2 regions of the Planococcus donghaensis genome follow, and region 1 is predicted to be linked to the other one. Evidence: riboswitches for the same ligand, from Rfam matches in the RefSeq annotation. Region 1 holds a riboswitch; the other holds the start of a gene.
What was found. Region 1 has a riboswitch for S-adenosylmethionine ahead of BCM40_RS02975 (bifunctional homocysteine S-methyltransferase/methylenetetrahydrofolate reductase). Riboswitches for the same ligand answer to the same signal wherever they lie in the genome.
Positions count from the first base shown of each region.

Region 2: it holds a riboswitch for S-adenosylmethionine, as region 1 does, so the genes downstream of both, BCM40_RS13610 (O-acetylhomoserine aminocarboxypropyltransferase/cysteine synthase family protein) here and BCM40_RS02975 (bifunctional homocysteine S-methyltransferase/methylenetetrahydrofolate reductase) in region 1, are expected to answer to the same signal.

Region 1 covers NZ_CP016543.2:563,942-579,526, forward strand. Annotated here, with positions in the region: gene cysI (assimilatory sulfite reductase (NADPH) hemoprotein subunit) at 1-594, shown strand, start outside; gene BCM40_RS02970 (hypothetical protein) at 965-1,582, shown strand; SAM riboswitch class I at 1,771-1,875, shown strand; gene BCM40_RS02975 (bifunctional homocysteine S-methyltransferase/methylenetetrahydrofolate reductase) at 1,946-3,805, shown strand; gene metH (methionine synthase) at 3,786-7,223, shown strand; gene msrB (peptide-methionine (R)-S-oxide reductase MsrB) at 7,487-8,626, opposite strand; gene BCM40_RS02990 (LLM class flavin-dependent oxidoreductase) at 8,847-9,854, shown strand; gene BCM40_RS02995 (hypothetical protein) at 9,904-10,182, shown strand; gene BCM40_RS03000 (NADP-dependent oxidoreductase) at 10,204-11,232, opposite strand; gene BCM40_RS03005 (NADH-dependent flavin oxidoreductase) at 11,414-12,538, shown strand; gene BCM40_RS03010 (TrkH family potassium uptake protein) at 12,604-13,932, opposite strand; gene BCM40_RS03015 (TAXI family TRAP transporter solute-binding subunit) at 14,122-15,102, shown strand; gene BCM40_RS03020 (DUF1850 domain-containing protein) at 15,131-15,556, shown strand; gene BCM40_RS03025 (TRAP transporter permease) at 15,553-15,585, shown strand, end outside.
Region 2 covers NZ_CP016543.2:2,757,112-2,772,696, reverse strand. Annotated here, with positions in the region: gene BCM40_RS13615 (glycerol-3-phosphate acyltransferase) at 1-411, opposite strand, end outside; SAM riboswitch class I at 544-661, shown strand; gene BCM40_RS13610 (O-acetylhomoserine aminocarboxypropyltransferase/cysteine synthase family protein) at 756-2,048, shown strand; gene metX (homoserine O-acetyltransferase MetX) at 2,061-3,074, shown strand; gene BCM40_RS13600 (helix-turn-helix domain-containing protein) at 3,154-3,384, opposite strand; gene BCM40_RS13595 (mechanosensitive ion channel) at 3,607-4,866, shown strand; gene BCM40_RS13590 (hypothetical protein) at 5,275-5,544, shown strand; gene BCM40_RS13585 (sodium:solute symporter family transporter) at 5,548-7,197, shown strand; gene BCM40_RS13580 (hypothetical protein) at 7,201-7,767, shown strand; gene mbcS (acyl-CoA synthetase MbcS) at 7,791-9,368, shown strand; gene BCM40_RS13570 (metallophosphoesterase) at 9,594-10,682, shown strand; gene BCM40_RS13565 (DedA family protein) at 10,697-11,299, shown strand; gene BCM40_RS13560 (2-hydroxyacid dehydrogenase) at 11,382-12,332, shown strand; gene trhO (oxygen-dependent tRNA uridine(34) hydroxylase TrhO) at 12,508-13,470, shown strand; gene BCM40_RS13550 (MerR family transcriptional regulator) at 13,638-14,507, opposite strand; gene BCM40_RS13545 (aldehyde dehydrogenase family protein) at 14,758-15,585, shown strand, end outside.

The DNA of each region.
Region 1 (15,585 bases):
TTAATGACAGGACTTCGCGAAATTGCCCATATCCATACGGGTGAATTCCGTTTAACCGCCAACCAAAACTTAATCATCAGCAATGTTTTGGAAAAGAACAAAAAAAACATTGATGCACTGGTTGAGCAATATGGACTGACCGATGGTAAAGAAAATTCTGCATTGCGGAGAAATTCAATGGCTTGTGTAGCCCTACCAACTTGTGGACTGGCGATGGCTGAAGCAGAACGGTACTTGCCAGTATTGGTTGATAAAATCGAAGAAATACTGGAGCAAGCGGGTCTTCGGGATGAGGAAATCATCATTCGCATGTCTGGGTGTCCAAACAGCTGTTCACGTCCAGCTTTAGGTGAAATCGGTTTTATCGGCAAAGCACCGGGCAAATACAATATGTATTTGGGAGCTGGTTTTGCAGGCGACCGGCTAAATAAACTATACCGTGAGAATATTGGCGAAGAAGAAATTTTAGCGACATTAAAGCCTATTTTCTTCCGGTATGGGAAAGAGCGATATGACAATGAGCATTTTGGCGATTTCGTCGTTCGCGCGGGTTATGTAGCACCGGTCACATCGGGACTTCACTTTCACAGCTAGTCAATCGGATCAAGTAATTGGCTAAAACTCATCGCAAAAAAAGACGGAGAAATGAACTTTTTCTTCGTCTTTTTTGTTGTCTTCAGAAATTAGAAAGCGTTAGTGTGGATTGATAGCAGAGTTTTTTGTGTAGAGCTATTGGTTTAGTGCGAGCTTTACAGGCTCCGAGTTGAGAGAAATTTGAAACGGCATTGATTTTTCGAATGTTACACGGATTATCAGTGTCTTGTGAATGTAGAAATTTCATACTTATGAAAAAAGTGACTTCTAAATAGTCTTTTTTTCACGGATAAAAAGAACTATCTCTTTTGCGTAAATATGATTATGATAGAAATAAGTAATCACAGATGGATGCAAAGGGGATAGCGAGATGAATTGGTTGCCGAGAAGAAAAAATAAGGTGACAACTTTTTGGGAATGGTTTGTTGTAAACGAGCATGCATACCTTGAACTAGAAGGTACTGGCAGGATTAAACTATTGAACCAATTGGAAAAGAAGTTGCAAAAAGTAAACAAACATTTGGCTTTTGAAATGGGCGAAATTCGAGAGGATGGCAAGCGAGAGTTTGTTATTAGTGCGGATGGCATGGTTGAAGCTTTTGACGATGTTATCGAATTAGTAAAGCAAGCTCCTAAACTTAGTGCTTTTGACATTATTGCCTTTCGCCAGAAACAAATGGAAGAAGTATCGATTGCATATGGTGATATCGAATTGGGGTGGGACGATCTTTTTTGTACATATGAAAAAGAAGACAACAATGGCGAACTCAATTTAATCCTTTATGTTAAAGGCTTTAACGAAGAAAATGAAGACGAATTTGTTTCAGCTTCTTTTATTCTACTAGATACGATTATTGGAGAATACAATGTAGGAATGCACATTGGAGAAATCGAATTTACCAATTACATGGGTCAACCCAATGCACGACCGGTAAAAGAATTGCAAAATTTGTTTTTAACAAATCAATTAACACAATGTGGATCATAAAAAACGAAAAGCCCTGTCCAGAACTTTTATTCTAGATGGGGCTTTATCTATTGATTAGATCCTGTATGGTTTTGATGAAATGTATTTTAAGTGATTTCACAGAAAGTTCATTGTTTTTCGATAGATTATCTTGACCTGATTGCTATATCCATGTACTATACTAAGAATACTTATAACTAAATAGTGAATTCTTATCAAGAGAAGTTGAGGGACTGGCCCTACGACACTTCAGCAACCAGCCGCAAGGTAAGGTGCTAAATCCAGCAGGCAAAAGACGGCCTGACAGATGAAAAGGAACGAGTTTGATATCGTAAAGCCTTCTTTTCATGAAGGCTTTTTTTGTTTATAAAAGGGGGTTAATAGATGGGGTTAATAGATGAGTTAAAGACAAGAATTTTAACAGCAGATGGCGCCATGGGGACCTTGTTGTATTCATATGGCATTGAGTATTGCAATGAAGAGTTGAATTTGCAACGCCCCGAAATTGTTGAGAAAATCCATCTCGATTATATTAAAGCAGGGGCCGATATTATCCAAACCAATACGTATGGGGCGAACGCACTGAAACTAGCTCGATACGGATTGGAGTCTCAAGTTGCAGAGATCAATAAAGCTGCCATTGAGATTGCCAACCGAGCAGCAGCACCAGGGGGACAATTTGTCTTTGGCACGATTGGTGGCATTCGTGGTATCCGCAAAAGTGATGCCAGTTTGCAAGAAATTATTGCGATGGTTGATCAGCAAGCCACTCATTTACTCGAAGGAAATCCAGACGGGTTATTGTTAGAAACTTATTACGATTTTGAAGAACTCGCAGCGACCGTGAAACATTTAAAGAGCATTACCAATACACCGTTAATCGCCCAAGTGTCGATGCATGACCCAGGGATTTTGCAAAATGGCATGTCATTAAACGATGCGTTGCATCAATTAGAATCACTCGGGGCCGATGTTGTTGGAGTCAACTGTCGTTTGGGGCCTCACCATACGATTCAAGCTTTTGAAGAAGTGACATTGCCTGAAAAAGCTTTTCTGTCAGCTTACCCAAATGCCAGCTTGCTGGATGTGGAAGATGGACGAATTGTTTATGAATCAGAGGCCGATTATTTTGGACGTGCAGCTTTATTGTTAAGAGAAGAAGGCGTTCGCTTGATTGGTGGCTGTTGTGGGACGACGCCAAAACATATTGAAGCCGTGAAAAAGCATCTAGGTCAACTAGCGCCGATTGTTCATAAAAAAGTAACCGAAAGAAAACCAATTGTTATTCGTGAAGCAGAAGCATTAGAAGTAAAGCCGCTTCACGAAAAAGCAAAAACGGAACGAACCATTATTGTGGAACTTGATACACCGCGTCATTTAGACGTTACGAAATTTTTAGAAGGCTCGGTTGCGTTAAAAGCAGCGGGAGTAGATGCTGTGACGATGGCCGACAATTCACTCGCTTCACCACGCATTAGCAATATGGCGATGGGGTCGATTTTAAAACATACAGAAGACATTCGTGCACTTGCTCACATTACATGCCGCGACCGCAATTTGATTGGTTTGCAATCGCATTTGATGGGCCTTGATGCACTTGGCATACACGATATACTCGCAGTCACAGGTGATCCGACTAAAGTAGGTGATTTCCCAGGAGCGACAAGCGTTTATGATGTGTCGAGTATGGAATTGATTCAATTAATCAAGAAGTTGAACGAAGGCATTTCATTTTCCGGAAAATCGTTACGGAAAAAAGCCAATTTCTCTGTTGCCGCCGCATTCAATCCGAATGTCCGCGTGCTTGACCGAGCAGTAGCAAGACTCGAAAAGAAAATTGAAAGTGGCGCGGATTATTTTATTTCGCAACCTGTTTATACGAAAGAAAAAATTACAGAAATTTACGAAGCGACCAAACATTTAGAAGCGCCAATTTTCATTGGGGTTATGCCGTTGACCAGTATTCGCAGCGCAGAATTCCTGCACAATGAAGTACCGGGCATAAAGCTGTCAGATGATGCGTTAGCACGCATGCGGGCGTGTGGCGATGACAAAGACCGAGCAACTGAAGAAGGCATTCAAATTGCAAAAGAATTAATCGATACCGCAGCCGAATTATTCCATGGAATTTACTTGATCACGCCATTTGTGCGTTACGATATGACCGTAGAACTGATTCACTATATTCGTCAACTAGATCAACAGAAAGAGAGCGATCGCAACCATGTCCAAGCATCTTATTGAACAACAACTCGAAAAAAGAATATTGATCATCGACGGAGCCATGGGAACGATGATTCAAAACGAAGATTTGTCTCCTGAAGATTTTGGCGGAGAGGAATTTGATGGTTGCAATGAATACTTGAACATTGTGCGTCCCGATGTTATCAAAAATGTTCATACCGCATATCTTGAAGCAGGAGCCGATATTTTGTGTACCAATACGTTTGGTGGAACGCCGATTGTCTTGGACGAATACGGAATTGGCGACCAAGCGGCGGATATTAATAGACGCGCAGTCGAAATTGCGAAAGATGCGGCTGCTGAATTTTCCACCCCGGAATGGCCGCGTTTTGTGGCAGGTGCGATTGGACCTACAACGAAAACCTTGTCTGTTACAGGAGGGGCTACGTTTGATGAAATGCTAGAAAACTTCTATGTGCAGGCAAAAGCATTAGTTGAAGGCGGCGCCGATTTGATTTTATTGGAAACTAGTCAAGATATGTTAAATGTTAAAGCTGCAACGATCGGGATTAACCAAGCGTTTGAAGAAACGGGCATCGAATTGCCGATTATGGTGTCAGGCACCATCGAGCCGATGGGAACGACACTGGCCGGTCAAAGCATTGAAGCATTTTACATTTCGATTGAACATGTCAAACCCCTATCAGTCGGGTTGAACTGTGCCACGGGTCCAGAGTTTATGACTGATCATATTCGGTCATTGTCCGAGCTGTCGGATGGCTATGTGAGTTGTTACCCGAATGCCGGCTTGCCCGACGAAGACGGTCATTACCATGAAACGCCAGAATCGCTTGCAAAAAAACTGCGTGGCTTTGCGGATAAAGGCTGGTTGAACGTGGTCGGCGGTTGTTGTGGGACAACCCCTGCACATATTAAAGCAGTTCGAGAAGCAATGGACGGGTTGCCACCGAGAAAACCAGATCCGATCGAGCATGGTCATGTTGTATCTGGAATCGAGCCGTTGCAATACGATGAAACGATGCGTCCTTTGTTTATCGGAGAACGAACCAACGTAATCGGTTCTCGTAAATTCAAACGATTAATCATTGATGGACAGTTTGAAGAAGCCGCTGAAATTGCTCGTGCGCAAGTAAAAAATGGGGCACATGTCATTGATATTTGTTTAGCGAATCCTGACCGTGATGAAGTTGAAGACATGACTAATTTTATGAAAGAAGTCGTCAAAAAAGTGAAAGTGCCGCTGGTAATTGATTCCACAGACGAAGAAGTCATTGAAGTGGCGCTGAAATTTTCACAAGGCAAAGCGATTATCAACTCTATTAACTTAGAAGACGGAGAAGAGCGTTTTGAAGCGGTCATGCCGCTTGTGAAAAAATACGGAGCAGCCGTTGTAGTGGGGACGATCGATGAAGTAGGAATGGCTGTTACACGCGAACGTAAACTCGAAATCGCAGAACGTTCTTACGATTTGCTAGTTAATAAATGGGGACTAGCGCCAGAAGATATCATTTTTGATCCACTTGTTTTTCCAGTCGGAACAGGAGACCAACAATACATTGGTTCTGCAGTTGAGACGATTGAAGGCATTCGATTAATTAAAGAAAAGCTGCCGCGTACGTTAACGATTTTAGGTGTTAGTAACGTATCATTCGGCTTGCCGCCGGTTGGACGTGAAGTGTTGAACGCGGTGTATTTGTACCATTGCACACAAGCGGGCTTGGATTATGCCATCGTTAATACAGAAAAACTAGAACGTTATGCATCGATTCCGAAACAAGAAATTGATATGGCCAATGAACTGCTGTTTACCACTACAGATGATACGTTAGCTGACTTTACAGCTTTTTACCGCGATAAGAAAAAGGAAAAAACCGAAGACGATATCCCGAAAACGGTACCGGACCGGTTAGCTTACTACATTATAGAAGGAACAAAAGAAGGCTTGATTCCAGATTTGGAAAAAGCGTTGGATATGTACGATGAACCGCTTGATGTCATCAACGGACCTTTGATGAAAGGGATGGCCGAAGTAGGTCGATTGTTTAATGACAATCAATTAATTGTGGCCGAAGTGCTGCAAAGTGCAGGCGTTATGAAAGCAGCAGTTTCATTCCTTGAGCAGTTTATGGAGAAAAAAGAAGACGATTCCGGAAAAGGGAAAATCGTTTTGGCGACTGTAAAAGGTGACGTTCATGACATCGGCAAAAACTTAGTGGAAATCATTTTGAGCAATAATGGCTTTAAAGTTATTGACGTCGGCATTAAAGTAACACCGGCTACGTTAATCGAAGTGATTCGAAAAGAAAAGCCGGATATGATTGGTTTGTCAGGTCTACTCGTCAAATCAGCAAAACAAATGGTCATCACTGCACAAGATTTTAAAGAAGCGGGCATTGATGTACCCATTTTAGTAGGCGGTGCGGCGTTATCAAGACGCTTTACGGAAACGAAAATTTCAGCGGAATACGACGGACCGGTGATTTACGCAAAAGACGCGATGCAAGGACTCGACTTGGCGAACCGTTTACAAAGTGGCGCAGGAAAAGCAGAGTTGTTGTTGGAGTTAGATGCGCAGCAAGAAAAACGTCAAGCATCTGAAGCTATTCGTGCAGCAAAACCGGCCGTGGCGGTTGCTGAAAAACCAGTGAAAACCGTGCGTGAAGATGTCACAGTTTACGTACCAAACGATTTGCGTCGTCACGTATTAAAAGATTATTCAGTGGCTCATTTATATCCATATGTTAATATGCGCACATTGATTGGTCATCACCTTGGGTTAAAAGGCTTTAGCGAGAAAACTTTAGCAAAAGGCGATCCGCGTGCTGTTCAGCTTCATGAACTGGCAACTGAGTTTTTAGGTTCTGGTGTATTAAAGCCGTCCGGGATGTATCAATTTTTCCCGGCTCAAAGTGATGGAGACGATGTCATCGTTTATGATCCGAAAGACGGCAAAACGGAAATCGAGCGCTTTACTTTCCCGCGTCAATCGGCTCCTCCGTTTTTATGTTTGTCCGATTACTTAAAATCTGTCGACAGTGGCGAAATGGATTACGTCGCCTTTATGCAAGTAACTGCAGGGTTTGGTGTACGCGAGCAAGCAACACGCTTGAAAGAACAAGGCAAGTTTTTAGAAAGCCATGCACTGCAAGCAACGGCGCTTGAACTAGCAGAAGGCTTTGCCGAACGCATTCACCAAGAAATCCGCGACCAATGGGGCTTCCCGGACGCAACAGATTTCTCGATGCGCGACCGCTTTGCTGCTAAATACCAAGGACAACGCTTCTCTTTTGGATACCCCGCGTGTCCGAACTTAGAGGATCAAGCCAAATTATTTAACTTGATCAAACCCGAAGACATCGGTGTTCACTTAACCGAAGAATACATGATGGACCCTGAAGCATCCGTGTCCGCAATTGTATTTGCGCATCCGGATGCGAGATATTTCATTGTGGATTGATAGAAGAAAAGCGGAAGCAGCCGGGTAGATTCGACGGGCATAAGACGCACTGGCGAAGCGGCGTTCTTTGCCGCACAGCCAGAGTGGCTTATGACCCAAGAATCTGGCTGCTGGAGTCTGGACAAAGAAAAGCGTAAGCGCCCGTGCCGGCGGAAAATGCCCGCCTGGAGCAAGCTCTTAATTCCTGAAACAGTTAAAACCCCGAACACCATTTGAAAAATGGTGTTCGGGGTTTTATGTTTTCATTTAGTAATGACAGGCAATTAATTTACTTTATCCAACAAGAAGCCATAGCCTTGTGCTTCCATATCTGCTTCAGGAACGAACAGCAACGCTGCACCGTTCATGCAATAGCGCAAGCCGCCTTTGTCTTCGGGGCCATCGTTAAAGACATGCCCTAAGTGACTGTCTCCTGCGCGACTTCTAATTTCGGTTCGTTTCATAAAGAACAAACCGTCATCATGTTCAGTCACTACGTCAGGATCAATCGGTTTTGTAAAACTCGGCCATCCGGTTGTGGAATCGTACTTGTCGGCAGAAGAGAAAAGCGGTTCTCCTGTCGTGATATCCACATAAATGCCCGGTTCATAAAAGTCGTCGTATTCACTTGAAAAAGCGCGTTCCGTATCATCTTCTTGCGTAACAGCATATTGAATATCTGTTAATGTGGCTTTTAGTTCGTCGTCACTTGGTTTTGGGTAAAGTGCAGGATCGATTAACGACTGCGCATCTTCACCTAATTTTTGATCTTCTAACGTATCAAATTCGACGTGACAATAGCCATCTGGATTTTTTTCGAGATAATCTTGATGATACTCTTCAGCTAAATAATAATGATCCAGCATTTCAACTTCCGTAACAATTGGATCGTCGTAGCGATCTTCTTGAGCAGTTACCACTTGATCGATCACAGCTCGGTCGTCTTCATTTTCATAATAAATACCTGTACGGTACTGTTCGCCGCGGTCATTGCCTTGTTGATTTAAAAGCGTTGGGTCAATGATGAGGAAGTAATGGTTCAATACTTCTTCTAAATCCACACGTTCTGGATCATACCGGACATGGACCGTTTCAGCGTGGCCTGTATTTTCGCGAACCACTTCTTCGTAAGTTGGATTTTCCGTGTTGCCATTCGCATAACCTGATGTCACATCGTAAACACCGTAAACTCGTGACATATAAGCTTCGACGCCCCAGAAGCAACCGCCAGCTAAGTAAATATCTTGTAAGTTGTCTGTATCAAACTCGAGGTCTATGTTAGGGTTGTCTGGGAATTTGGAGGTACTTGTCGTTGTCCCTTGTCCAGAATCAGTGCCGCTGGACTCTGAAACATTTGCTGTTCCACAACCTGAAAGCAACAATAGCAATAAAATCGCAAATCCTGCGAATGTCAGTGTTTTCATAATAAAGCTCCTGCCTTTCATGGTGGAGTAATTTCGTTACAATTGTTATCTTAATTTTAATCCACTAGCCAATAAAAGAGGTACTGAGTCGATTCGGAAAAAACTGATAATTTGCACGGTCTGTCACAAAATAGATTTATTCAGTTACAGTAAGTCCGTAAAGTAGAAGCGGATTTGATTGCCGTGCTAAGATTTAAGCATTGTGAAAGGAGGCGGCCCCATGGTTGTATTGAACGTCTTAGATTATTCGCCAATTGATGAGGGGCAAACTTCGGTAGTTGCGCTTAAGCAAACGACCGAACTTGCACAGCTAGCAGAAGAGCTTGGGTTCAAGCGGTTTTGGGTAGCGGAACATCATAAAGTCGAGTCGGTCGCAGGCAGTACTCCCGAAATGTTGATGATGCATTTGGCGACGTCTACGAAAACGATTCGCATTGGCTCGGGCGGGGTGATGTTGCCGCATTACAGTGCATATAAAGTAGCGGAAAATTTCCGCATGCTTGAAGCGTTGCATCCGGGCCGCATCGATCTTGGTATTGGTCGTTCGCGCAGTTACCGCAACGTCAACGCAGCATTAAATGAAAGCAAAACAAAACGGTTGCCGTACGATCAACAAATAACGGATCTTCAAAAATATTTTTCGGATGATACGAAAAGTGAGCACCGCTTTCAATCGTTAGTGGCGATGCCAATGATCAATACAGCACCCGAAATGTGGCTACTTGGTACTGGGCTTGGTAGTGCGAAGCTAGCTGCTGAAAAAGGCATGAGTTACGCGTATGCTCATTTTGCAAAACCGTCAGGACAATCTGTCGATGTGGTGAACGCATATCGCGCGGAATTTCAGCCGTCGGTATTCTTACAGGAGCCAAAAGTGATTCTAGCTGTATTTGCAGTAGTTGCTGAAACGGCAGAAAAAGCTGAGAAGTTAGCGACTGCGTTTGATTTGTGGCTATTGTTTATTGAATCTGATTCGCCACCTCCTTATTATCCGTCAGCCGAAACTGCTCGAAAGCGTGGCTTTACTGCGAGTGAACAAGAAAAAGTGAACCGCAATCGTCGACGCATGTTGATTGGAACTGCAGAGCAAGTAAAAGAGCAGATTGAAGACCTTGCTGAACGATTTAGAGCAGATGAAGTCACCGTAATCCCGAATATTTCAGGTGCCGCTAATCGCATGAAAGCCTTGCGTTTATTGACGTCAGTTTTTGATTTGACTGGAAAATGAAACCATTTGTATCCTGCTGCGTATTATGTGAAAAAGCAGAAGGGTAGGCGTGGCAAATGGAAATCAAATCGAAAGAGAAAGAAAAGAAAGACCGCTGGTGGATTTTGGATGTTGTGGAATTTATAGTAGAGGGTTTGGAGCTATTATTTTTCTTGCCGCGCATGGTCTTTCGTTTTCTCAAAGATTTATAAGGGGTGTTGACGCTGTTGGACAGTATTTCTCGATATTGGACAGTATTCGGCTCGATTTCGACAGTATTTTATCCAATTCGGACAGTATTTCACCCAATCTCGACAGTATCGCCATTAAATGGAAAAAAGCCGCCTAGTTTAGGCGGCTTTTCTTCGTTTTATAGCTTTGCAAACTCAGGGTCTGCGACTTTTACTAATTGTTTGCCGAGATTCGTACCTTTGAACAAGCCAAGGAACGCTTCCGGGGTATTTTCAAAGCCTTCAACAATCGTTTCATCGTATTTCAATTTGCCTTCTTGCAGCCATTGCGTAAGTGCCGCAACACCTGCGGGTAATTCTTTTGCGTAGTCACCAAGCGTAAAGCCTTTCATCATTGTGCTGGTCCGAATAAACTGACCTTGCATGCGTGGACCAAGGTCTCCCTCTTCATTGTTATAAGAAGAGATAGCGCCGCACAATGAAATGCGTGCATGTTTGTTTAACTGACGAATCACGGCGTCGGAAATGTCGCCACCAACATTATCAAAGTACACGTCAACGCCATCAGGAAGTGCGTTGATCAAGTCTTCTTTAAAGCTGTCTTTTTTGTAATTCACAGCAGCGTCGAACCCAAGTTCATTGATCAAGTAATCGATTTTATCATCAGAACCGGCGATGCCAACAACGCGCGTTCCTTTAATTTTTGCGATTTGGCCGACAATCGAACCGACAGCACCGGCTGCGCCTGAAACAACCACCGTTTCGCCTGCTTGTGGATTCGCAATATCAAGCAATCCAAAATAAGCAGTAAGTCCAGTCAATCCTAGAACACTCAAGTGTGCCGTAATAGATGCAGCGGTTGGGTCAATTTTTTGCAACTTGCTGGCATTTGCTACATTATATTCAGCCCAGCTAAGATTGCTGCTGACAATATCACCTTTTTCAAATAAATCCGAGCGCGATTCGACGACTTCAGCTAATAGACCGCCAGTTAAAGCTTGGTTTAATTCGAATGGAGGGATATAAGATTTTACGTCTCTCATCCGTCCGCGCATATATGGGTCTACGGATAGGTAAAGTGTTTTTAATAGTACTTCATTTTCTGCGGGTATCGGAATTTCTTTTTCGACAAAATTAAAATCATCATTAGTTGGCATGCCTTCTGGGCGGTTCGCCAATTGAATTTCTTTATGTAATTGAGCTGTCATGAAAAATTCCTCCTCTAGATACGAATTCGAGAAAAGCGTACCACTCAGATAAAGGGCGGTCAAAAATAATGTACCAAAAAAACGATGCGAGCGCGTATTCTTGATTCCTTAAAATCCGTATGCTATTTTGAAATACCGATACCTTTCGGAAAAGAAGAGCACGAAGAAAAGAGGAACTTCCATGAAGCCATTATATAAAGAATTGTTTAACGAAATCACTTTGCCAAATGGCGTGGTGTTAAACGATCGTCTTGGAGTTGCACCCATGACGACGTATTCAGGAAATGAAGACGGTACGGTTTCTAATGAAGAATTGAGCTATTACAATCGCCGTGCAGGTCTCGGCAGTTTATATGTTACGGCGTGCATCGCAGTTTCAGAAAACGGCATTGCGTTCCCCAATCAGTTTATTGGATTTGACGATAGTGCATTGCCGCGCTTGAAACAGTTGGCAAAAGAGATGAAGTCAAAAGGCAGTAAAGCTATACTGCAAATGCAACATGGCGGTCGCCAGAGCAAGCCTGAATTGATTAAGGCAAACGAAACGGTAGCGCCAAGTGCTGTTCCAGGTGAAGTTGGAAAACCAACTCCGCGCGAATTGACTGAAGAGGAAATTTACGCGATTATCGAAGATTTTGGTGAAACGACAAGAAGAGCGATTGAAGCAGGCTTTGACGGTGTTGAAATTCACGGAGCGAATACGTATTTGCTTCAGCAATTTGTTTCATCCGTGACAAACCAGCGTCAAGATCAATGGGGAGGCACGCTTGTAAATCGCATGAGATTCCCTCTTGCCGTTATGAAAAAAGTTCAAGACACGGTAATCGAATATGCGGATGAGCAATTTATCGTAGGCTACCGCCTATCGCCAGAAGAAAACAATGAAAAAACGACAGGGTATACAATTGAAGAAACAAAAATATTGGTGGAAGAATTAATCGACCGTGGCATTCATTATATTCACGTGTCGTTGTTTGAATTTAAGAAAACACCAAAAGGCGCTGAACAAGGCGACAGCATCATTCGCATTTTAGCCGATCAAATTAAAGGCCGCGTCCCATTTGTAGCTGTTGGTAGTGTGAAAACACCAGAAGACGCTTTATCGGTCATCGCAGAAGGTGCCGACATTGTCGTGATGGGTCGCCAAGCATTGATCGATCCTGAGTGGACGGAAAAAATCAAACAAGGCAAAGAACAAGACATCAATCCTGTGATCAAGCCTAACATGGTAGGAACATTAGATATTCCACAAAACATGTGGCACTTAATCACGTCGTACGGCATGGTTACCGTTGCGGACAATTGATTAATAGTTTGTGAAAACATTTTAAAAAACGCAGTTCCGAAACAATCGGAACTGCGTTTTTGTGTTCACCCCGTAAATACCGGGTCATAAGGATAGCGGTAATTTTCTTTGCGCGGTTTCATCAAGATAAAGAACAAGGTTAATGGGCCAATGCGGCCTGTGAACATGACGATACTGAGTAAAACTTCGCCAATGCTTGTCATGTCTCCGCTAATGCCCATCGACAAGCCGACAGTTCCAAACGCTGAGACGACTTCAAACGCTAAAGGCAAGAACGGAATCTTTTCGGTAACGGTCAATAGGAACAAGAAAAAAACAACGAGCAAGACGCTAATCGTCGTGATGGCAAGCGACCGGATGACGGTTTCTAGCCGAATAGAACGGCCGAAAATTTCCGGTTCTCTCCGTGACCGCAAAAAAGAAAGGGTTGCGAGAATAACTACGATAAATGTGGTCAATTTAATACCTGAAGCGGTTGACGCACTGCCGCCGCCAATAAACATCAACAGCATCGTAAACAACAAAGTCGGGTCTTCAAGTGCCCCGTAGTCCAACATATTAAATCCAGCAGTTCGCGGCGTCACGGCACTAAAATAAGACGTCACCAATTTATCAAACAACGACATATTGCCGAGCGTTCCGGGATTGTTGTATTCCAATAGAAAAAACACCAACATGGCCAAACTATTTAAAATTAGGGTGCCGCCAACCATTAACTTTGTGTGCAGAGCCCATCGACGAATTGATTTTTTTTGTGAAACGTCCATAACAACAGTAAAACCAATGCCGCCAATGATGAACAATGAGGAGATCAATATCGTCACCATTGGGTCGCCAGCAAAACTCATCATGTTGTCAGGGAATAAAGAAAACCCTGCATTATTAAAAGCAGAGATGACATGAAAAATGCTGTAGTTGAGTGCGTCTTCAAAACCAAATTGGGGAATCCAGTAAATGGTTAGAAGGATTGTTGCGACAGCTTCTACGGTTAAAGCAAACGTCAAAATCAATTTGACGAGCTTCACGATGCCGCCGATTGAACTTTGTGTGAGTGATTCCTGCAGATAGATACGGTTTTGCAGACCAACTTTTTTGCGAAATAAAATAAGAATCGCGACCGCAAACGTCATCAAGCCGATTCCGCCGCATTGAATGAGGACAAGAAGAACCAACTCGCCAAAAGCAGTCAGCACAGTGCCAGGGTCAAAGACACTTAGCCCAGTCACAGTAGTAGCGGATGTAGCCGTGAACAAAGCATCCGTCCAAGAAATCGGTTGGGTAGTGGCGAACGGTAGCTTTAAAAGTAAAGTGCCCACTAAAATTAAAAACAAAAAGCTTCCAGAAATCACCAATGGTGGAGAAACGGTCATCCGCTTTTTTCCCCAGGAACGCATGCTAGACACTTCCTCATCTTATAGAAGTAAAATATGAGCCTACTTTATTCCTGTTTAAAGAAACTGTCAACAAAATAAAAAATTTTTAAAAAAACACTCCAATTAATGGTTTAATCGGAAAAAAACAAATATTCTATCTAATTAATGGTATAATCTCGCTATACTGAAAAAAACTTAGGGGGAAGAAAGATGAAAAAAATGAAAGTAAGTGCATTATCTTTAATGGTCGCTAGCAGTTTAGCATTAGCAGCATGTGGAGAAGACGAGGCAACACCAACTGAAGGCGGCGGAGAAGCTGAAGGATTAGAAGCAAACCTTGTGACAATCGCAACGGGTGGAGCATCAGGTCCATACAACATTATTGGTTCGACGCTAGCAGAAACTTATAGTTCTACATATGATGTCAATTCAAGAACGCAAACAACAGGAGCTTCTGTTGAGAACGTTAACTTGATTAAAGAAGACAAAATTGAAATGGCTTTCACGATGAGTGATGTTGTGAGCCAAGCAGTAGAAGGGACTGAAGGCTTTACGGAGCCAACGGACAAAATTAGCCAAATCGCTGCTTTATATCCGAACTATGTTCAAATTGTAACGACTGCAGATTCAGGAATTGAAACTTTTGAAGACTTACGTGGCAAACGAATTGCTGTAGGCGATCAAAACTCTGGAGTAGAAGTAAATGCACGTACTCTTCTCGAAGGTTACGGCATTACGTATGACGATATCGATGTGGATTATTTAGGTTATGCAGAAGCAGCTGACGGACTACGTGCCGGCCAAATTGATGCTGCCTTCCTGACAAGTGGTTTGCCAAACGCTTCACTTCTAGAACTATCAGAAACACTAGACATCCGCATGGTTTCTATTGCACCAGAAGACGTTGAACGTGTGGCGGCAGATAAATCTTACTTCTTACCACTAGAAATTCCAGCGGGTACTTATGGTAACGATGAAGCTATTCCAACTGCAGCGATTATGAACGCGTTAGTAGTGCACTCGGATATGAGTGAAGACGATGTTTACAAATTAACGAAAACTTTCTTTGAAAATCTAGATACGTTAGAAAATGCTCACCAAGCAGCTTCAGATATTTCATTAGAAGCGGCACAAGAAGGACTTGTCGCACCGTTACATCCAGGAGCACAGCGCTACTACGATGAACAATAAGTTTTGGGTAGGAGGAGCATGTTTGATTGTGCTCCTCTTTCTTCTGCTATGGCGGATACCCGTTGTGCAATTTGATTTTGCAAACGAGCGTTATTACTTATCGGAAACAGAGTTTCAGTTACAGTGGATTCATTCTGTTGAAAAAGAAGAATGGCTAGAATTTTATGAACGCAATGGGGACATGCTTCTTCTAACAGAAACAAAGTTTAAAACCTACGGTGCAGGTGTTCCTTCGGATGGTGAAATCATTTCTTCTGAAGATGGATTTGTTCATATGAAGATCAATCGTCCATATAAGGAAATGAATTTAACTGTATCCCAAAATGCACAAACAACAATAACAACAGCGAAAAAGAACATTCCGTTATACACATACACGGAGGATTATGGGTTCGTGACAATTACGGTTGAATATCTCAATCTATGGGAGTATGTAAGGGGGAACAAACTATGACAAAAGACAACCGGGATTTGGACGTTGAA
Region 2 (15,585 bases), 1.1 Mb from region 1:
CAATAATAATAATCCTAGTAAGCCAAGTTTCCAATCAAGCGCTAGCATAACCCCAATCACAGAAGCAGTTCCTTTTCCTCCGTTAAACTTCATAAAGAACGGGAAATTATGACCGAAAATAACTCCGGCACCTGCTATAAACAGCATTGCCCATGTGAGTTCCGGAGAAAAATCACCTAGACTTAATAAGAAAGCTAGCCCTGCAACTGCCGCAAACCCCTTAAAAATATCAATAATAGCAACGAGTAATCCGTATTTCCAACCTAAAACAATGGCAGCATTAGAGGCACCGGCATTTTTTACACCAGAAGTTTTGATGTTAACCCCCGACAACCGTTGTGCTGCTAAAGAGCCGTGACAACAACCAATTCCATAACTAACGATAAATAATAGCACAATCCAAATAAACACAGTCATTTCCTCCTTCCTACTAAAAGATAACGTTTGAAAAAGCTGAAAGTTTCAAAATTTTTTGACTAATAGGGTTGACAAATGAAAAAAAAGTTTCTATACTTCAGAACAAGATAAAATTTAAATTTAATACTCTTATCAAGAGTGGCGGAGGGATAGGCCCTGTGATGCCCAGCAACCAACAGATGATTTTGTCTGGAAAGGTGCTAATTCCTACAGAACCGGAGTTATAGGTTCTGACAGATAAGAGGAGGAAAACTCCGTATATGCGGCCCTCTTCTTAGCGAAGGGGGCTTTTTTCGTCCTCTTCGAAGCAACAAAACAAAAAATAGGGGGAATAAAAAATGACAAACTTAAAACCAGAAACATTATTATTACACGGTGGGCAACAAGTAGATCCAACAACAGGATCGAGAGGGGTACCGGTTTATAAAACGACTTCTTATGTTTTTAGAGATACGCAGCATGCACAAGATTTATTTGGTTTGAAAGATGTTGGGAATATTTATTCGCGTATTATGAATCCAACAGTTGATGTATTTGAACAGCGAGTTGCGCTATTAGAAGGTGGCACGGCAGCTGTTGCGCTTTCTTCTGGAATGGCAGCAATTGCTTTTTCTATTTTGAACATTGCAGAAGCTGGAGATGAAATCATAGCGGATAGCAGTCTTTATGGGGGAACATATAATTTGTTTGCTAATACATTGCCGCGTTACGGCATTACAACGAAGTTTGTAGATGCGACAAACCCGGAGAATTTTAAAGCCGCAATTACAGACAAAACAAAAGTCATTTTTGGGGAAATTATCGGCAATCCAAGTTTGAATGTCTTTGATGTAGAAAAAGTAGCAAACATTGCCCATGAACACGGATTACCGTTATTGATTGATAATACATTTGCTTCTCCATATGGCAGTAATCCAATTGAGTTTGGTGCAGATGTTGTCATTCATTCGGCAACAAAATGGATTGGCGGACATGGCACAACAATTGGTGGAGTAGCAGTAGATGCTGGAAAATTCAATTGGGACAATCCACGTTTCCCGAACTACACAGAACCAGATGAAACTTACCATGGGCTACGTTACGGCATTGATGTACCAGAGGCAGCTTTTGCCACAAAATTACGCGTTCAATTACTGCGTGACTTTGGTCCATCATTAAGTCCTGATAGTGCACATGCTTTGTTGCAAGGGTTAGAAACTTTGCATTTGCGTATTCCAAAACACAATAGCAATGCTCAAATTATCGCAGAATACTTAAAACAACATCCGCAAATTGAATGGGTTAATTACTTAGGGTTTGAAGACCATCCTTCTCACAAAATTGCGAAGAAATACTTGAAAAATGATGGTTACGGATCGATCGTCAACTTTGGTATTAAAGGGGGAAGAGAAGCTGGAAGAAAAGTAATTGATAGCATTAAGCTTTGGTCTCATGTTGCTAATGTTGGCGATGCAAAATCACTTATTATTCACCCTGCGTCTACTACTCATCAACAATTAAACAGCGAAGAACTAAAATCATCAGGTGTAACAGAAGAGTTAATCCGACTATCTGTAGGATTAGAAAATGCAGAAGATTTAATTGCTGACTTAGAACAAGCAATTCAAGTCACCGTGTTGGAAAATGTATAAGGAGGAATCAGCATGAAAACAGTATCCATTGGCTCATTAACCTTGGACTCAACTAAGACGCTAGACAATGTAGAACTTGCATATGAACGTCTCGGAGATGAAAATGCCCCCGTAATTCTGATTTGTCATGCGCTAACTGGCGATCAACGTGCAGTTGGCACAGCGCAACATCCAGGATGGTGGGCAGGATTAATTGGTCCAGGGATGTCAGTGGATACGACTGCTTTCCAAGTAATTACATTTAATGTATTGGGCGGTTGCCATGGATCAACCGGACCTTTATCAGTAAATCCTATAAGTGGAGTACCTTACAAAGCTGATTTCCCAACACTAACGATACGTGACATGGTACGGGCAGAATATTTGGCGTTAAAAAAGCTTGGGATCAAGAAATTGGCCGCAGTAATTGGGGGATCACTTGGAGGCATGAAAACCTTAGAGTGGGGAAGAACTTACCCCGAATTTATCGGAGCAATTTTCCCATTGGCTGTTACGCCATATTATAGTGATTATGGAGTAGCATTTAACCATATTGGGATAATAGCTATCGAAAATGATAAAGATTTTAATGGTGGGAACTACGAAGAGACTGGTTTGCTAAAAGGGTTTGAAATAGCAAGAATGGCCGGCATGGTCACTTACCGAAGCGCTAAAATGTTCAATCAGCGCTTTGGGCGAAGTGGGAATGATAGTGAATTTCATGTACAGTCCTACTTAAACTATCAAGGGGAAAAATTAGCAGGTCGTTTTGATGCGAATAGTTATCTGGTGTTGTTAAAAGCGATGAATACACATGATATTAAAGATGCTGTTTTAGAAGTTCCAGTCTATTCGTTATCGTTTACCTATGATTTACTTTATCCACATGAACAGATGGTTCCGTGGCTTGAAAAGCAAACAAATGCAGCTTGGGAAATCATTGAAACGGATTTTGGTCATGACGGATTTTTAGTAGAGTTCGAAAAATGGGGAGGCTTTATAGAAGAAAAGTTAAAAAGCCTTTTAGTGCCGGAGCTTATTCGGTAAACAAATTTTGTAGAAGCGACTATAGAAACATGTCATATAAAAGCATCTAGGACTAGTTAGTCCTAGATGCTTTTATTGGTTAGTCTTCATCTTTAATATCCACATCATCTGGAATCGGGGTAGCGCGCCATTCTTCTAACGCTAACTTAGCCTGTTCCAACTGCTGAAAGTGCGTACCGAATTGAGAAGTGTTGATCATGTATTGCTCTCCGTCATGAACTGCGCGAATACGACCTTCTAATACGTAACGATTGACTTGTTCTTCAGGCATAGACAAAAAGGCAGCAGTTTCCTGGACTGTCATATACATAGGATCGCCTCCTCTTTTCTTTTATTATAATAGAAGGAGACAGCTATCTCAAACCATTAGTATTCTATTTTCTTTAGTAGAAAATTAAGCAGAGAGACAATACATTTTTTTATCTGATTTTTCAACTAATTATATGCAATTTAGTTAGGGGGAGTTTAGTTTCATATAAGGAAGGGGATAATAATAATAGAATGTGTACAAAAACAAAAGGAGGACGAGTTTATGAATGATATTGGCAACTCTTTTAGAGGAGTTGGAAACACGATTATCGACTACATTCCAAACGTTTTAGGGGCATTATTATTATTACTTGTCGCATGGATTGTAGCAACGGTTGTACGGGCTATTTTCACTAAAGGTTTGAAAAAAGCAGGTGCAGATCGGGCCATGGTCAAAGGACATATGGCGAAAACAAAAGAAGACGCAGACAGCATACTGGATTCTATAGGGAAAATTCTTTATTACCTAATCTTCATTTTGTTTATTCCGAGCGTTTTGCAAGCATTGGATATGAACAATGTAGCACAGCCAATTTCAAACATGATGGATAAGCTATTGGCATTCTTGCCAAACCTCTTCATGGCTATTATTATCCTAGTGATTGGTTACTTTGTTGCTAAGTTTGTGAAAAATCTGGTGTTTAGCCTTTTAACAGCTATCAACATTGATAAGTGGTTTAATAAATTTACTAACAAACCTGCCGGCACAACAGGGACTACAAGAATGGACGCTGGTGACAAGGCGACATTAGCAAACGTTCTAGCTAATATCGTATTTGTTATTGTCTTAATTCCAATCTTGACCATCGCGTTAGAAACATTGAATATCCGCTCTATTTCTGAACCAATTGTAAACATGCTCAATCAAGTTCTGAACATGATTCCAAATATCTTTGTAGCGATTATCTTAATTCTAGTAGGTGTCTTGATCGCTAAATTCGTTGGAGATTTGTTGATTAGCCTCTTAAATGGAACAGGAATTAACCGCTTCTCAACATATTTGAATACGGATAAAACAAAAACACCAAGTTTTGATATTGCCAACATCATCGGAAAAGTCGTACAAGCGATTATCATCATCTTCTTTACAGTAGAAGCGATGAACGTACTGCAACTAGACGTATTAAATGGAATTGGTGAAGCAGTAATTGCATACTTGCCACTGCTCATTAGTTCATTAATTATTCTAGGATTAGGGTTGATTGGTGGTAGCTTGCTTGGAAACTACGTTCAACAAGCTTCTGGTAATCGACTTATGGGAGCTGTCGTGAAATACGTAATTATCATCATTGCTGTATTCATGACACTTGACCAGTTGAACTTTGCAACAAACATTGTTAACCTAGCCTTCCTATTCATTATCGCTGGACTTGCAGTAGCATTTGCAATTTCCTTCGGTATAGGTGGACGTGACTTTGCGAAGCGTCAACTTGAAAAGTTTGAAACAAAAATGGAAAAAGAAAACGATAAACCTGACCTTTAAGTTTATTTTCTTGCCCTTTAAGTGGATCCTCGCTTAAAGGGTTTTTTGTTGGATAGAAAACGAATGATTGTTATATAACAGTTTGAAAACGAATGAAAATTTGGAATAATATTATATTAAAATAAAGAATAAATTAGGTGATTTAAAATAAAATACGTAATTTATATCTCGTTAGTAAAGAGCGTTATATAGCCAAAAAGGGAAAATAGGCATATTTAGTGTATAAATGCTCCTGATATAGTAGTTTAAATAATTAAAAAATTCAGTTGACTTGATTTTGTGAGAACGGTTACAATTAATATAGTTATTCAATAAATAGTAAAAAAAGGGGGACAGTGCTTTTGAAAACTGAGCGAACGCTCAGTTGGGTAGTAAGGAAATGAGAAATTAATTGAAATGGGGAATAAGATGAAAGCGTATAAAAAAGAAGTTCAGTTTACGATTTGGATGACAGCGGCCTTTATAGTAGTCGGTAATGTAGGATTAATATTCTCGGTATTTCCTGTCGATGCTATGCTATTTGGTTTTCCAGTCATGTATATTGTGCCTATTTTAATGGGGTGGTTTGGTGTTTTCATTTTAACCATCGTGGCAGGGAAAATTGGCAACCGTATTGATGATGAAATCGATAACGAGAACGATGCGCTTGAAGTTTCCGGCGAAGTAAAGGATGTGTAGATGATGGAAGCACAAAACTGGCAATTATCCAACCCGATTCTTGGTTTAGCAGTTGTAGGGGCAACATTTTTATTGTTTTATATCGTCGGATTCATATCCAACCGGAAAAGTGCGTCAGCTAAAGATCTATACATAGGCGGCGGGAACGTTGGAGCTTTTACCAATGGCTTAGCGATGGCATCGACTTACATGAGTTTGGCCACATTTCTTGGGATTACAGCACTAATTCTTAAGTTACAGGTGCCTTTTATCATGCTATGGATTCAATTGATTTTGGCGATTCCGTTAATCACGATTATTTATGGAACTAGCCTTCGTCGAATGGGTGCTTTCTCACCGACCCATTTTATCCGTGATCGGTACGGCGTGACAGCTTCTATTATCGCGGCGCTCTTCATGATTTTAGTTTCTGTTATGTATGCGTTAGGACAAATGATTGGAATCGCGATTACATTTGAAACTTTACTGGGAATTCCTTATTTAACTGGACTTTTTGTTTTTGGGCTACTTATCGTGGGATATATCACAATTGGTGGTATGGCTGGCGCAACAAACAATGCTGCGATTCAAATGGTTATTATCGCGTTAATGTTTATCATCCCGCTTGGCGCCATTATGAAAGCAATTGGAGCATCCGGATGGTATTTCCCGCCACTATTTTATGCGGACATGGTTCCAGCAATGTTAGATTCTTTACCTACTTTCTTTGATTATCAATTTTCACCTAAATGGTATTTCTCTATTATTCCAGCTTTAACCATTGGAGCTTTAGGATTACCCCACTTAGCGATGCGTGTTTACACTGCATCTAGTTTGAAAAGTGCGCGTTCTGCGATGGTCTGGTTCGCCTTTATCCTTGGATTGGTGTTCTCGGCAACGTATGCAATGGGCTTTGTAGGCGTCTTTGCTACAACTACTGAAGGGTTAGTCATTTCAGAAGGCGATGCCGATAAATTAACGATTATCTTAAACTTGGTTTATAACCCGGAATGGGTAACAGCACTAGTAATTGCAGGAGCCATTTCAGCAGGTCTTTCTACATTAAGTGGTAACTTGCTAGCGATTGGTGCCTTGATCTCACAAGATATTATCGCTACGTTAAAGCCTAATATTCCTCAACGCCTAAGTCTACGAATTGGCTTTATTGCGATTTTTGCAGGTGGCTTGGTTAGTATTTTGCTAGCAATCGAACCACCAGCCTTTTTAGTAGTGAGTATCTTATGGGCATTTGGATTAGCGGGAGTTACAAATGCTCCGCTAATTATTGTTGGAGTTTGGTGGAAAGAAGCCAATAAATTTGGAGCTATTGCCGCATCGGTCGTTGGTGGAGCAGTTTATATCATCGTGTCACCATTTGTTTTCCCAAGTATCGTCTTGACTGGTCATGGGGTAACAGACGGTATGGGATTATCAGGTGCCATGCTTGCTGTACCAATCAGTTTTATTTTATTAATTTTAGTTTCTTATGTTACAAACCGTATGCCAGGGTTACAAGGAAAACTAACAAAACAATCCGATATCGAGTTGATTGAACGCATTCACGGTTGGAAAGATATTAAATCGTATCGTTATAACAGTACGGTTGGTGCTGGAGTAACAGTAGTGGTTTCAGCCGTTATCGCAATATGGGCATTAATGCCGTGGGGAATGTAGTAGATGAAAGAGAAGGTGAGTAGAATGGTCGGGAAAATGGTTACATTAAATGATTCATCTTTTCGGTCATTTTTAGCATTACCGAAAACACAATGGGTAAGCAATCTATTGTTGTTCATTGTTGGTTTGGGCTATGGCGCGATTTCAATCGCGTCAAATGCCTCATACATAGCAAGTTTCGATTCACCTATATTACAAAACATTATCGTACCGTCAATTTTTCTTTTGTTTGGATTGTTGATGGCTTTTATCACGAAAATAGGTTTGGCGCTGCTATTATGGGCAGGATCAAAAGCTTTTGGTGGAAAAGGGCTATTACGGGACATTAACCAATCGGCCCCCGTCGCTTTACTACCGGGTCTTCTTGGGGCTCCTTATTTAGTAGAAGCAGGAAATGGTCATCCAGTAGTTTATATGTTACTAACAATAGGGATTATTTGGATGTATCTCGTGTCTGTGAAAATTATTAAAACGACTCAAAATTTCACATCAGCTAAAGCTTATTTAGCAGCATTGGCGGCCTTTGCATTTTTAGCGAGTGTCTACTATTTAATCTTACCGCCAGCGTGAAAAATTAGAATGGAGGCTATTTTATGGAATTCAACGATTTAATTGCACCGGAACAATACAATATTACTTTGGAATTGGAAAAATACAAAGAAGATACCGAGCGTTTGGCTATTAGATGGTTAGATAGCGAAGGCAATCGGGAAGACCTTTCGTATAAAGAGCTCATCGGTAAAATGAATCAATACGCTCAAGCTTTGCTAAAACTAGGGATTAAAAAAGGAGATCGCATGCTAATCATTCTTCCGCGTATACCGGAAGCCTATATGACGTATTTGGCTTGCTTACGGGCGGGGATTGTAGCGATTCCATGTTCTGAAATGCTTCGCAAAAAAGATTTAGTTTACCGCATGCACCATTCTGGAGCAAAGGGAATTGTGGCTCATTATAAAACGACTGCTGAGACCAACTCTATTGATGAAGAACTTGAAGCATTAAACAATAAATTGATAATCGGTGGCAAAGAAGAAGGCTGGCAATCTTTTGAGGAGTTAGCAGAAAAGGAATCTGTTGATTTCGATGCTGTCGACACAAGTCGTGAAGACATGGCATTCTTGTCTTATACATCCGGGACAACGGGCAACCCAAAAGGCGTAGTTCATGTTCACGGTTGGGGTTATGCCCATGTCCGGACAGCTGCCACAGAGTGGCTAGGTGTAAAAAGCGGCGATATGGTTTGGGCAACGGCAGCTCCGGGTTGGCAAAAGTGGATTTGGAGTCCATTCTTATCCTCTATTACATTAGGCGCTACAGCTTTTGTTTACAACGGACCATTTGATGCGTTAAAGTACTTAGACTTGTTGAAAGATGAGAAAATCAATGTTCTTTGCTGTACACCAACAGAATACCGGATTATGGCGAAAGTTGAAAATCTCAATTCTTATAAATTGCCAGAGTTAAGATCTGCAGTTTCTGCTGGAGAGCCTTTAAACCGACAAGTTATTGAAGCGTTCCAACAAGCATTTAATTTAAATGTTCGGGATGGCTATGGACAAACAGAAAACACCTTACTTGTTGGAACTTTACAAGACATGGAAGTAAAAGCAGGGTCGATGGGTAAACCCACACCAGGTAATCCTGTTGATATTATCAACGATGAAGGTTATCCGACAGGGGTAGGCGAAGTAGGAGATATTGCTGTTCATCGTGATTGCCCAGCGCTATTCCGTGAATATTATCGTGATCCTGAAAGAACTAAAGCTGCGTTCCGGGGAGATTGGTATTTAACAGGAGACCAAGCATCGCGCGATGACGATGGCTACTTCTGGTTTGAAGGAAGAAGCGATGATATTATCATCAGTTCAGGATATACCATTGGACCATTTGAAGTTGAAGATGCATTGATGAAGCATGAAGCAATTCAGGAATGTGCTGTTGTTGCTGCACCTGATGAAATTCGTGGCAATATCGTCAAAGCATATGTTGTGTTGCGTAATGCTCAAGATTTTTCTGATAAAGATACTTTAATTAAGCAATTACAAGACCATGTAAAAGAAATCACTGCCCCTTATAAGTATCCACGGGTCATTGAATTTCTAGAAGAACTGCCAAAAACGGCTTCGGGTAAAATTCGCCGTGTTGAGTTACGAAAACTAAACGCATAATTTAAAAATGCTGAACAGTCTAGATACTGTTCGGCATTTTTTTGATCTTTATTAGTAAAAGAATGTGCTGAGAAATAGTTAATAAATCACTTTGTATAGTTTATGGGAAATTGCGAGTAGAAAGTTGCGAGGGAAACGAGAGGGAATGCTATACTAATTTTTACCACATTAAAAATGCATCTTTCGTTTATAGATTCATTTTAGAAAAGAGAAAGAGGCGTTTTTATGAAAATAATTGCTAGCATTAGCGGTGCTTTATTTATCTATACAGCAATTAGTGCTTATTTGGGTTGGGCTACATACATTTGGTTCGCAAGTTTTATAGGAAATATGAATCCTTGGTTATTTGCATCTTTATGGTTTGTGATTGCATATAGCTATGTTATCGGCAGAATCGGACATCAATGGCTCGGATTTACGGTGCTCGGTTCTTATTGGTTTGCATTTTTACAGTATGCCATTTTGTTGATTCCTTTGGCGAATGTCCTTGTATTGCTTATAGAAGTAAAAAATGATGTGTTTTTTATAGGTTTGGGAACAGCTCTCATTTTACTAGTATTATTCGTTATAGGTACTTATTTTGCATACAGTCCAGTTGTCCGTGAGTTAGAACTCACAGTAGAAGGAGAAAATACTGAACCACTTCATCTAGTGGTTGGTTCGGATTTTCACTTAGGATTTTTATCAGGAAAACGGCACTTACAGCGTTTTGTTGATAAGACTAATGCGCTCAATCCAGATATTGTCCTGTTAGCAGGTGATTTGGTGGATGATGACCCGGTATGGTATGCGCGTTATGGCATGTCTGAAGTGATGGAACAACTAAAACCGTCTCTTGGTATGTATGGTGTTTTAGGAAACCATGAGTATTATGGCAAAAAAATTCCGTTATTGGTGAAATTAATGAAAAATTCGGGTGTGAAAGTATTAAAAGACGAAACAATATTGGTTGCAGATCGTTTTTATTTAACAGGGCGTGAAGACCGTACAAATAGTAAACGACTATCGTTAGCGGAGTTAAAACCAGAAGAAAATAAATTGCCATGGATTGTGATGGACCATACTCCTGGAGATTTAAAGACGCCAAGCGAATTGGGAGCGGACCTTCATCTATCCGGTCATACACATAAAGGCCAGATGTGGCCAAATCATTTGTTAACAAAGCGAATTTTTGAACTCGATTATGGGTATCGTTTAATAAGAGGCACGCATTTTCTTGTTTCTTCTGGATTTGGCTTTTGGGGGCCACCGTTACGTATTGGGAGTCGTTCAGAGCTCTGGTCGGTAACAATGAAATTTCGATCAACTTCTTAAAAAGGAGTGTTTTGATGGAAGACTGGATTACATCGGTTATGTCCGATTACGGCTATTTTGGCATCTTTCTTCTTATTTTGTTAGAAAACATTTTTCCGCCGATTCCATCAGAAGTTGTTTTGACGGTCGGCGGATTTATGACAACGACTACGACCATGACCATACCTGGAGTAATAGCGGCTTCAACTGCGGGTTCTGTTAGTGGCGCGATAATGTTATATGGTGTCGGATTGCTCTTAGATGTAGAGCGTCTTGAAAAAATCGTCGACAAGTATGGCAATTGGCTACGCGTGAAAAAAGAAGATATATATAGGGTTGATAGCTGGTTTGACCGTTTTGGCGTTTGGACCGTGTTTTTCGGACGATTAGTTCCGTTAGTCCGTAGTTTGATTTCACTTCCTGCGGGAATGTCGAATATGAAAGTATGGCTGTTTCTTGTTTTTAGTACACTTGGCACTTTGCTGTGGAACACGATCTTGGTGTTTGTAGGCGAAGCGGTTGGAGAAAATCGTCAACAAATAATGCGCCTATTATCGCTTTATTCGAATGTAGTTTATGTCTTGATTGCATTAGGTGTCATAGCAGCTGTTTGGTATTATATTAGAAAAAAAGACTAAACAAAACTAGAAAACTGCTGGCAATTGCCGGGAGTTTTTTTAATTGTTATAATTGTGTAACAATAAGGGACGGAGGATGGTTATGAAGCCAATTGTATTCATTACGCAAAAGTTGCCAGACCAAGCAGTAGCCGAATTAAAAGAACAATATGAAGTTCGAATGTGGCCGGAAGAAAATACACCTGCTCCGCGTGAGAAATTGCTTGAAGAAGCAAAAGAGGCGCATGCGCTATGGACGATGTTGTCTGATCGAGTGGATAGCGAGGTTTTTGAAGCTGCTCCCAACTTGAAAATTGTTAGTAATTTAGCTGTTGGCTACAATAATATCGACTTAGAAGCTGCACATAAACATGGTGTCACGGTGACAAATACACCAGATGTGTTAACCGAATCAACAGCAGATTTGACCTTTGCGTTATTGTTGGCCACTGCTCGAAGAGTAATAGAGGCAGAAAAAACAGTTCGCTCAGGAGAATGGCGGTCATGGACGCCGATGGGAATGACTGGACAAAATGTAGGCGGTGCTACCCTCGGGATTATTGGGATGGGCCGCATTGGTGAAGCTGTGGCTCAGCGTGCCAAAGGATTCGGGATGGACATTTTATATCATAATCGGACACGGAGAAATTTAGAAGACGTTCGTTATGCCGAATTTGAGGAACTGTTGAAAATCTCCGATTACGTTGTGATTTTAACGCCGTTAACGCCAGAAACAAAAGGCATGATTGGTGCAAAAGAATTGGCAATGATGAAAGAGAGTGCTTGTTTAATCAACGTAGCTAGAGGTGGTATCGTTGATGAAATGGCTTTATATGAAGCGTTAAAAGAAAAACAAATTTGGGGTGCAGGTTTGGATGTGTTTGAACAAGAACCGGTGCCAACAGACCATCCACTACTGACATTACCCAATGTTACGGTATTGCCGCATATCGGCAGTGCTACTGTCCAAACGCGTCTTGAAATGATGGCGTTAAATGCAGAAGCTATTAAAGCATGTTTTGAAAACAAATCAGTGAAAAACAGAGTTTGTTAAATAGAGACCAAAGAGCAGCAGTTGTCTAGCTGTTCTTTTATATGCTGAAGAGCATTCCTGTATAGCATGCATATCTTGCAGGAGTTGAAGTTTGCAGCTATTTGTTATAAAATGATTGAGGTTTTTACTGCTTTTTTGTAACAGAACCAAATAGAGAAAATAGGAGGTATGATTCATGCAAAATCATACACACAATGTTTTACTTTACTATCTATATACACCGATTGAAGATCCAGAAGCTTTTGCAGTTGAACATTTAGCAGCATGCAAAAAGTTAGAGTTGAAAGGCCGAATCCTTGTTTCAGAAGAAGGCATCAACGGTACATGTTCAGGCACAATCGAACAAACAGAAGCTTATATGGAAATGCTGAAAAACGATTCGCGGTTCTCAGACATCGCTTTTAAAATAGATGCTGCTGAAGGACATGCGTTTAAAAAAATGCACGTTCGTGCGAAAAAGGAAATTGTTCACCTTGGACTTGAAGACGATATCAATCCAAACGAACTAACAGGTACTTATTTAGAACCAAAAGAATTTTATAAACAAATGCAAGAGCAAGATACAATCGTATTGGATGCGCGAAACGATTACGAATATGATCTTGGCCATTTCCGTAATGCAGTTCGTCCTGATATTGAAAACTTCCGCGATCTTCCAGAATGGATTCGTGAAAACAAAGAACAATTTGAAGGTAAGAAGATTTTGACGTATTGCACAGGCGGAATCCGCTGTGAAAAATTCTCAGGTTGGTTGAAAAAAGAAGGATTTGAAGATGTTTCACAACTTCACGGAGGGATCGTGACTTACGGGAAAGATCCTGAAGTGAAAGGCGAACTATGGGATGGCCAATTATACGTTTTTGATGAGCGTATTGCCGTACCAGTAAACCAAGTAGAGCACGTCGTTGTTGGAAAAGATCATTTTACAGGCGAACCTTGTGAACGTTATGTAAACTGCGCAAACCCTGACTGTAATGCGAAAATCTTAACATCTGAAGAAAATGAGCATAAATACATGCGTTCATGTTCGGACGAGTGTCGTGAACATCCACGTAACCGTTATGCATTTGAACACGGTTTAACGGGAGAGCAAGTACAGTCGCGTCTCGATGCACTAAAAGAAACAACGGAAGTATAAGATGAAAAAGGTGTTGGAAGAGATTTCTTCCAACACCTTTTTTTACTTATTTTTCAATCTCTTCCTGGCACTCAAAACAGACTAGTTCACCGTCCATATAAACTCCCTCTAAAAAACCATCACGGCAATAAACGTCTTTACCACAATTACTGCACGGTCCAATCAGTTCAAGCATCCTGTAAACCTTCTGCATAGACGTACATGGCGTCTTTCAAGTATTTAGCTAAACCGTGACCATGCTGATCGATATTGCTTGCAAAGCGGCTGTCTGATGCATACAAATCACCTAGACCGCGAAACATTTTTGGTGAACATTCGTAAAAACGATTTAACAATGTATAATAAGCTTTCATTTCTTTTTGAACTGCTTCAGTCTGCGGAGGCAAATGCATCAAGCTGGCGACCGTATTGTAAATGCGGTTTCCTTCACGATTGATTTCTTCTAAATCTTCCTCTTCTTTTTCAATCACTGGTTCGCTTGTTGCGGATACCGCCTCTTCAGGTACAGCTGTTTCAACGGGGGCAACAGCAACTGCGACGGCTGATTCTTCATGAGTTTCAACATCTGCAAAGGAATGTTCTTCATGAGTTTCAAACGATTCTGTAATAGAATTTGCGGCAGGTTTTTGATACTTCTCCATCAAATCTTCAGCTTTACTACTGGCGAAAGCTGAAAAACGTTCTTGGTCAGTCAAACTTTCCAAGCCTTGTAACTCTTGCTGAGTGCGCTCAGCATTTTGGATCAACTTCTCAATGCGCTGCTTTTTTTGTTCCAATAAGTCAATATGCTGCGATAATGCATATTCACGATTAAAGCCATCCGCTACTAGTTCTTGAATTTTCTTTAATGAGAAATTCAATTCTTTCAGGAATAAAATTTGTTGAAGCAATTTCAAGTCTTCTCCGTTGTAATAACGATATCGGTTAGTTCCAATATTTGAAGGTTTTAATAAACCAATGCTGTCATAGTGGTGGAGAGTCCGAACACTGACGCCCGCTATTTTTGCTACTTCTTGTACTTTGTACAATCTAATCACCTCTCTCTTTAAAATACACTATAACGCACCGTTAGTGTCAATAGTTTAATAAAAAAGATGTCAAAATGTATTGTTTTTGTCTTATTTTAAATTTGTAAATCAGTTTAAAAAAGTTATTTTTCTATAAAAACAAAGTGTCACACTAGTAAAAAACAGAAATTTCAGATATCTCCTACTATTTTCTAGAAAACTATGAAATAATGAAGTTGAAAGCGCTATCAAAAGCTGGTAAATGAAAGGGGCAATGACGATGAAATTAACAAATTTTGTGAATGGCAAATGGCAACAAACAGAACAGGCGGAATTTAGACCTGTTTTGAATCCTGCTAATGGAGAAGAGTTAGCACAGGTCCGAATGTCTACAGCGCAAGATGTTGATTCGGCTGTGAAAGCTGCAGTAATCGCACAGAAAAAATGGGCCAAAGTACCGGCGCCTAAACGGGCAGATTATTTATATGAAATAGGTCGCTTAATGAAAGAGCGTAAAGAACAATTGGCTCAAGTGCTAACGAAAGAAATGGGCAAAGTTATCGAAGAAGGTCGTGGAGAAGTTCAAGAAGGAATCGACATGGCTTATTATATGGCTGGTGAAGGAAGACGGATGTTTGGGGAAACGACTCCATCAGAATTGGGAGACAAGTTTGCTATGAGTATTCGCTCCCCTATTGGGGTAGTGGGATTAATCACCCCATGGAATTTCCCGGTAGCAATTGCGACCTGGAAATCATTCCCTGCCATTGTGGGGGGGAATACATTTATTTGGAAGCCTGCAACGGAAACACCCATGATGGCCTATGAAATGGCGAAAATCTTTGAAGAAGTAGGCCTCCCTGAAGGTGTAGCTAATATTGTGTTTGGAGCCGGTTCAGAAGTTGGAACTGCACTTCTAGAACACAAAGACGTGCGAGTGATTTCGTTTACTGGATCGACAGAAACCGGTCGCAAAGTAGCAGAAGCAGGCGGTCGTAATTTGAAAAAAGTGTCACTTGAAATGGGCGGCAAAAATGCCGTGATCGTTATGGAAGATGCTGATTTGGATTTAGCTGTAGAAGGAATTCTTTGGAGTGCATTTGGGACA